Regions from separate parts of the Roseateles sp. AC306 genome, predicted to be linked through region 2. Evidence: predicted binding sites of a transcription regulator. Region 2 holds the regulator's gene; the other holds the start of a gene.

What was found. The regulator LexA, encoded in region 2, represses DNA repair genes until DNA is damaged. The targets are predictions, from matches to a motif close to ACTGTATNNNNATACAGT.
Region 1: a site for LexA is predicted at 2,614-2,631, ahead of AC0IZJ_RS22000 (PA0069 family radical SAM protein). Genes of this name have one in related genera too.

What each region holds. Positions count from the first base shown of each region.
Region 1 is NZ_CEEDEB010000013.1:153,979-158,060, reverse strand. It holds gene AC0IZJ_RS22025 (DMP19 family protein) at 119-715, shown strand; gene AC0IZJ_RS22020 (hypothetical protein) at 1,257-1,496, shown strand; gene AC0IZJ_RS22015 (hypothetical protein) at 1,630-1,794, opposite strand; partial or broken gene AC0IZJ_RS22010 (DnaB-like helicase C-terminal domain-containing protein) at 1,900-2,091, shown strand; gene AC0IZJ_RS22005 (response regulator) at 2,104-2,475, opposite strand; gene AC0IZJ_RS22000 (PA0069 family radical SAM protein) at 2,632-3,756, shown strand; gene AC0IZJ_RS21995 (phosphoethanolamine transferase) at 3,869-4,082, opposite strand, start outside.
Region 2 is NZ_CEEDEB010000001.1:604,154-608,235, reverse strand. It holds gene AC0IZJ_RS02445 (MarR family winged helix-turn-helix transcriptional regulator) at 111-587, shown strand; gene AC0IZJ_RS02440 (organic hydroperoxide resistance protein) at 623-1,057, shown strand; gene AC0IZJ_RS02435 (asparaginase) at 1,058-1,975, opposite strand; gene lexA (transcriptional repressor LexA) at 2,061-2,729, shown strand; gene AC0IZJ_RS02425 (DUF72 domain-containing protein) at 2,800-3,780, shown strand; RNA gene ssrA (transfer-messenger RNA) at 4,016-4,082, opposite strand, start outside.

The sequences.
Region 1 (4,082 bases), on a different contig from region 2:
AAGTTCACCCCGATCGAGAAGGGCCGTGCGCATAGATGTGCCTCCTAACCATTCGCTCGAGCCGACTCCCGTCGGCAGGCCGCTGCTCGCGGCTCAACTTCATACGTTAGCCATCTGAATGAGCAATCGTCTTCCTTGCAACATCTGCGGTGAGTCAATTCATCCGGACACCGCAGTGAAAAACAATGGCCTTTGCATGCCCTGCAAGGGCGGATATCGCGACCGAATCGAAGCCGGGAAGCGTCAACGCGAAGAGGATCGCGCTTACGAGCAGAGCGCCGAACGAAAATACTGGCGCAACCTTGTTGGTCGTGTTCACGACACTTCAGCAGGCTTCAATGGCCTCAGGTCAGAGGAGAAGACCTATTTCGCGGTGTCCTGCCTCATTGGCGAGGTTTACAACGGTGGGTTCGATCAGTTTTTCTCGAACAGTTCTGGCGAGATGTATGGGGTTGCTTTGGCGGGACTGTGGGAGCTGGAGGCCAATGTATCTGCGGGCCTACTTCTCCGGGCGAAGGAAGTTTTGTTCGGAGGCAGGCTCGTCCCTATGAATCAAGGCGAGCGGTGCAATCAAATGCCAACAGTTGGCAATGATGCGGCGCCGGAGCACAAGTTACTCGATGACTTGGACAAGTTGTTCTATGAGGATCCGGACAAACTGGGTGATCGCTGCAAGCTCTTCGCCACCAGCAACGGACTGTACGCAGATGGCTAACCGGTCGCTCAATCCGACCCGCGCCAGCATGCCGCTGCAGGCCGTCATTTCATTCTCGGCCTTCCGCGTCTTGCCATCGCGGTCGGCTCGGGGCCTTTCCGTTCGGCGAACCCAGCACCGCACAGTGGGAACAAGCGGTTTACGAATGGCTGTTCGGCCTTGCGCAGCACTTATTCGTCGACATCCCGTTTGAACGGGCAGTCGTCGGCTGGCTTACCACCATGGAAGTCGAAGAACTCGCCCGGGCGGCGGTTCCCGAACAGCGCGGCCATGGCTACATCGTCGCGAGGAATGGGCGTCTTGAGTACCATGCGCCAAACCTCAAGGGCGCGTTGCTCACATGACGGCCAACCCTTCCATCGAGGGGACGTCCACAAGCGGGCTTTGTCCACTTGCGGCCGCCCCTCATGTCAAACGTTGAGCCGCCGGTGCAACTATGAGCGCAGGATTCATCGTGGCTTTCTTGGTGGCAGCGGTCGTTGTCGTAGCGCCATCGGTCGTGCTAATGCGGTCCGCGTGGCGGACCGGTACGGTTGGTCGAATGCTTGCAGTTTTGGCGCTTGCACTCCTGGTCGCGCTGGCCATGATGGTCTCGTCGTTGGGCTCTAAGCTAGACGAAGAAGCTGCACTAACCTTCCTCGCGATGTGGGGCTTGCTGCTGATGGTCGTCGGTTCAGTCGGCGCATTGGTTTGTGCGTTCCAACGCCTGATGCGGGCGGCGGTGCGGCGTAGCAGTTCGATCCAGCCGACGCCTGGCGGCCCGGCTCATATCAACCGTTGAAAGGCAGCTTTCTGGAGGCCTGGCAGGCCGGTGCCGACGTCCGCTTCGGGCACATTGCTGACTCACGCATGCCGACTGCGAGCGGCGGCGGCCAGCCTCACGCTGACATGGCGTTAGCGAGAGGCAGCTGAGGTCACGCATCGAGGGGATTCTGTTGCGCATCGCTTTGCGCGTCAGTGACGTCGGCGATCAGGGCTACCTGCGAAAGCTGGCTTGCCGAAAACCGACGACCCTCGGCTTGGTTTTCCACAAGTAAAACTTTCAACGACAGCCCGAATTCAAGCTGAAGTTCTGCCAAGCGTTTTCTGCATCCCAACCGCAGAAATCGGCGCTCGACCGCTTTTGGCCTGTTCTGACGCCAAAGCGTCAAAACTTCGCTTCAGGTTGGGATTTCTTTACTAATTTCATCATGTTCATCTACCGCGACGAGTACTACACCAAGGACGAGTGCAAAGAACCGGGTGTGGCGGAGATCATCATTGCGAAACAGCGTAACGGCCCGGTGGGCACCGTGAAGCTGATGTTCCAGCGGATGCACACCAAGTTCGAGAACCTCGCGCCGGGCTATGTTGGTGTGGAGCGGGACGAGTATTAGTAGCGCTGCAGCTCAGACGCCGCCGTGGCGTTGCTTCAGCAGCGCATCCAGCTGGTTGAAATTGATCGGCTTCATCAGATGGGCGTCGAAGGCGTCCAGCTCGACGCTCTTGAGCGCGCCGGTAATGGCGACCACGACGATGCTGGTACCGAAGCGCTTGCGCAACTCGGCCGCCAACGCGTGGCCATCGACCTCGGGCATGAAAACGTCGATCAAGGCGACGTCGGGCGCGAAGGTCTCGGCAAGTTTGAGGGCGTCTTCCCCGCAGGTGGCGTACTGGACGCTCCGGCCTTCGAGCTGAAGGCAGAACGCCAGGGATTCGGCCGAGTCCAGGTCGTCGTCGACGACGAGCAACTTGAGTTCGGGCAGGGCTTCCTCGGTCATGGGTTGGGACTGTCCCCTGAACTTCTGCGGAACGGCCTGCTGATTACTACCTAGCTTCCACCATGAATCGGGCTCAGGCAAACACCTGGTTGCAGGCCGGCCGTCGCGCCTTCGCTGTTGCTTTGAAAACCGCAGAATACTGTATATATTTACAGTATGTCGCCCGCTCCCACCCGCATTGCCTCCGCCCAACCCGGCCTTGTTCACGTCGACTCCATCAAGGGCCGTGGCACGGCGACGTCCATGCCGCATCGCTTCGAGCAACGCGAGCGTGAGCAGTATGACGACGGCTGGGGTTCGCTGGATCAGGACGCCGCCGAGGAGCACCTGCCGTTGGCTACCGAGGTCATCGAGGAACATGCCAAGAAGATCGTCACCAGCAACCAGTCGCCCGACATCTCCTTCGACTACTCCATCAACCCGTACCGCGGCTGCGAGCACGGCTGCGTTTACTGTTTTGCCCGGCCCACCCACAGCTACCTGAACCTGTCCCCGGGGCTTGACTTCGAGACGCGCATCGTCGCCAAGGTCAACGCGGCGGAGCGCCTGCGCGAGACGTTGGCTTCGCCGCGCTATGAGCCGCGCTCGCTGGTGCTGGGTACTGCGACGGATGCCTATCAACCGGTCGAGCGCCGGCTGGGCATCACACGCCGCATCGTCGAGGTGCTGGCCGAATGCAGCCATCCTTTTTCGGTCGTCACCAAGAGCAGCGGCATCGAGCGTGAGCTGGACCTGATCGCGCCGATGGCCGCGCAGGGCCTGGTGTCGGTCTACCTGTCCATCACGACGCTGGACAACGATCTCGCCCGCATACTGGAGCCGCGCGCCGCCGCACCGGCACGCCGGCTGCGCACGGTTCAGGCGTTGGCCGAGGCCGGCGTGCCGGTGGGCGTCAGCGTGTCGCCCATCATCCCCTTCATCAACGAGCCGGAGCTGGAGCGCATCCTGGAGGCCGCTGCGGCGGCCGGCGCCAGCAGCGCCTTCAGCATCCCGGTGCGGCTGCCCTGGGAGGTGAACCCGTTGTTCCACGACTGGCTGCAACGCCACTTTCCCGACCGTGCCGACCGCGTGATGGCGCGCATCCGAGACATGCGTGGCGGCAAGGACAACGACGCCCGCTTCGGCACGCGCTTCACCGGCGAGGGTGTCTGGGCCCAGTTGCTCCAGGCACGGTTCCAGCGGGCGGTCACCAAGCTGGGGTTGCGCAACAAGCGGCGGCAGGTGCAACTGGGGCTGTTCACACGGCCACGCAAATCTTCGGCGCAGGGCGACCTGTTCTAGCCAGTTGGGGACAGAGCTATTCGCTGCGCTCGGTCGGTCGGTCCCACCAGGCCTTCAGCTCAGTTGGGCACGAGGTACTCACTGCGCCCGGACGGTCTGTCTCACAAGGTCTTCAGTTTCGGCAGCCGGCCAGCAAGTCCCACCCCGCCTTGTAGACATCCGCCCGGGCGCCCACCCAGCCCATGGCGGTGTGGAAGAGGTTGTCATGCGACGCAGGTTTGTCGCGCAGCGCGGCCAAGCAGCCCGGCTTCAGTGAAGCGGCTAGGCCGCCGCCCTCGGGCACCCACAGCACCATCGGCACATGCGTCTGCTCGGCGGGCGCCATT
Region 2 (4,082 bases):
GATTGGGGTGGCGCATCCTCGCAGATGGCCCTAAGGTCCCCTGTCGCTAAAAGACGTGGGAAAGACCATTTAACTTGTACGCAATTGAATTGCCAACTACATTAGAAGCCATGCCACGCGCCAAGCCGTCCACCGCCAGCGATCCCCGCACGCAATGGCTGCAGCTCGATCGTCAATTGTGTTTCGCGCTGTACAGCAGCTCGCTGGCCATGACCAAGCTCTACAAGCCGCTGCTGGCGCCGCTGGGCCTGACCTATCCGCAATACCTCGCCATGCTGGTGCTGTGGGAGGCTGATGGCCTGAGCGTGTCCGCGCTCGGCCAACGCCTGTCGCTGGACTCTGGCACGTTGACGCCACTGCTCAAGCGACTGGAGCTGCTGGGCCATGTCGAGCGCCTCCGTGCCACGGACGACGAGCGCCGCGTCGACTTGTTTCTGACACCCGCAGGCCGCAAGCTGCGCTCCCTGGCGCTGGACATCCCCAACCAGCTCGCCTGCGCCAGCGCCTGCGAGCTGGACGAGCTCGTCGCACTGACCCAGCGGCTGCACGAACTCCGGCAGCAGCTGAGTCAAGCCACTACCGACTGATCACCTTTCCCACCACGACCCCCAAAGGAGCCCCCATGGCCATCGAAAAAGCCCTCTACACCGCCACCGCAACTGCCACTGGCGGCCGCGCCGGCACTGCCAAGTCTTCCGATGGCGCCATCGACGTGACGCTGTCCACGCCCAAGGAACTGGGCGGCGCCGGCGGCCCGGGCACCAACCCCGAGCAGTTGTTCGCGGCCGGCTACTCCGCCTGCTTCATCGGCGCGATGAAGGCCGTCGCCGGCAAGCAGAAGATCAGCCTGCCCGCCGAGGTGTCCATCACCAGCGATGTCGCCATCGGCCCGCACGCCAACAAGCCGGGCGCCTTCGGCATCCAGGTCGATATGAAGATCTCCGTGCCCGGCATGGAGCGCGCCGCACTGGAAGCGCTGGTGGCCACCGCCCACGAGGTATGCCCGTACTCCAACGCCACGCGCGGCAATGTGGACGTGACGCTGACGATCGTCTGATCAGCCCGCGAGCAGGACCAGGATCAGCTCGATCCTGGCCTTGACCGGACTCAGTGCACCGGCACTCGGCAGCAGGCCGGGCAGGTCCATCACCGGCCCGGCGTCGCAGCGCGTGCTGCGCAGCACGCGTACGCCGCGCACCTCGGCGTCACGCAGCGCATCCTCCAGGGTCATGCTCAGCGTGCCGTTGCCTGTCCCGGCTGCGACGATGCCGTCCACACCCGCCGTTAGCAGTGCCTGCACGACACGGCCATCGGCGCCGGCGTGGTTGAGCACGATGTCGACGCGTGGCCAGCTCTCCGCCGGCCTTGCGACACGATTCAGACCTAACGCCTCACCCACCGGCCAGCGGCCAACAAGCCGGACCGCGCCCTCCTCCACCCGGGCCACGAGCGCGCCGTCCACCGATTCGAAGGCATCGACGCGGTAGCTGTGCGTCTTGCGCACCTGTATCGCGTCATGCACGCGACCCGCCAGCACAACGACCACACCCATGGCGCCCCGGGTGGCCGCCACTTGCACAGCGTCGAAAAGATTCTGCGGCCCGTCGGGCGCCAGCGCCGTCGCCGGCCGCATCGCCGCCGTCAGCACCACGGGCTTGGTTGGCGCCAGCACGCGGTGCAGAAAGTAGGCTGTCTCCTCCAGCGTGTCCGTGCCGTGGCTGATAACGACGCCCGCCACCTCGGGCCGCGCCAACTGCGCCTGCACGGCATGCGCGAGGCGCTGCCAGGTCGCACAGTCCATGTCCTTGCTGTCCAACTGTGCGACCTGCTGCGCCTCCAATGGCCGCCCCACCAATGCCGGCACAGCAGCGAGCAAGTCCTCGACACGCAGCTGCGCGGCCGTGTAGCCCACGCCGTCGCTGGCGCTTGCAGCGGTGCCAGCAATCGTGCCGCCGGTGCCCAGAATGACGATCAATTTCGCTGGGGTTTGCAATTTGCTGGTTTCCTGGACAAAAATACAGGTGCTGGACAAATTTCCAGCCACCTTGAAAAGGCCGCCCGTGCAAGACCAACCCAAGCTTACCGCCCGCCAACAGCAGATCTTCGACCTGGTGCGCAACGCGATCGAAAGCACCGGCTCGCCCCCCACCCGCGCCGAGATCGCCGCCGAACTGGGTTTCAAATCCGCCAACGCCGCCGAGGAGCATCTGCAGGCCCTCGCGCGCAAGGGTGTTCTCGAACTGGTCGGCGGCACCTCGCGCGGCATCCGCCTCAAGTCCGACACGCTGAATGCCGTCAATCGCGCCCGCCAGTTCAGCCTGCCCATCCCGGCGTTCGCCCAACTCACGCTTCCCTTGATCGGCCGCGTTGCCGCCGGCGCTCCCATCCTGGCGCAGGAGCATGTCGAGCAGACTTACACCGTCGAGCCAACGCTGTTTGCGAAGAAGCCCGACTACCTGCTCAAGGTCAAGGGCATGAGCATGAAGGACATCGGCATCCTCGACGGCGATCTGCTCGCCGTGCAGTCCGCCAAGGAAGCCCGCAACGGCCAGATCGTCGTCGCCCGCGTTGGTGAGGAAGTCACCGTCAAACGCTTCAAGCGCGGGCCGGACGGCATCCAGCTGCTGCCTGAGAACGCTGATTTCGAGCCCATTCATGTGAACGACAGCGAGCACTTCAGCATCGAGGGCCTGGCCGTCGGCTTGATCAGAGGGCAAGGCTTCAACTGATCGATATTGAACGGCGCGCGATTCGCTTGGATCGACGCCGGTTTGGGCACGCGCCCTGCCCCGTTGCCGCATGGCCAAGGCACGCGCTCCCGGTGGTGACATTCGAATCGGCATCTCCGGCTGGCGATACGAACCCTGGCGCAGTGTGTTCTACCCGGAGGGCTTGGTCCAGCGACGCGAACTTGAGTTCGCATCGAGGATGGTGCCCACCATCGAGATCAACGGCTCCTTCTACTCGCTTCAGCACCCGGACTACTACGCGCAGTGGCGCGATGACACGCCCCCCGGCTTTGTGTTCTCCGTGAAGGCGCCGAAGTACATCACCCACATGCGGCGGCTGAAGGAAATCGAGACGCCACTGGCCAATTTTCTTGCGAACGGCCTGTTCGAATTGCGTGACAAGCTCGGCCCCATCCTCTGGCAGTTCCCGCCGATGCTGCCCTTCAAGCCGGATCGATTCGAAGCATTTTTCGCCATGCTGCCGCATGACACTGAAGCGGCGGCGCGTATCGCCAGAGGTCACGACTCGCGCGTTGAAGGCCGGGTGAGCCTGGACATCGACCGCAAACGCTCGATGCGCCATGCCGTCGAGATTCGCCATCCAAGCTTTGTCGACCCAGCTTTCATCGCGCTGCTGCGGCGTTACGAGGTCGCGCTGGTCGTCGCCGATACAGCCGGCAAATGGCCATTGCTTGAAGACCTGACCGCAGATTTCGTCTATGTGCGCTTGCACGGCGACAAGGAGCTCTACGCGAGCGGCTACAGCGGCGAGGCGCTGGACCGCTGGGCGACGCGCGTCAAGGCCTGGAGCAGCGGCCACCAGGTATACGACGCCCGCTTGGCCTCCACGGATCCCGGTCCCCATCATTCCCGCCGCGACATCTACTGCTATTTCGACAACGACGTCAAAGTTCATGCACCCTTTGACGCCGCGACGCTCACCCGCAAGCTGGGCCTCGACAGCCCGATCGGCGAGCGAGGAGCGTCGATGCCCGACTGGGCTATGCCGGGTCCCCGCGTACGAGCAAAGGGATTCGGTGCAAAGAAATAGCCCCCGCGCTCGCGCGCTCTCACCATCAATCGTGGTGGGGTCCATAGCCCGAATACCGGCTGGGTAACTCTGCGAGGAGTGTCACCCCGACGAGCCGGGCTATCCTGAAAGTTACCCGGTCAGATGCCGGAAGGTGGCGCACTTACCCGGACGCTGACGGACAAAGAAAAAGGCCTAAGTCGTTGATTGACTTAGGCCTTTTTTGGAATTCAGCGAACCTCGCTGAACTCTGTAATGGTGGAGCCGGGGGGAATTGAACCCCCGTCCGCAAGCCATCACCGGGCAGATCTACATGCTTAGCC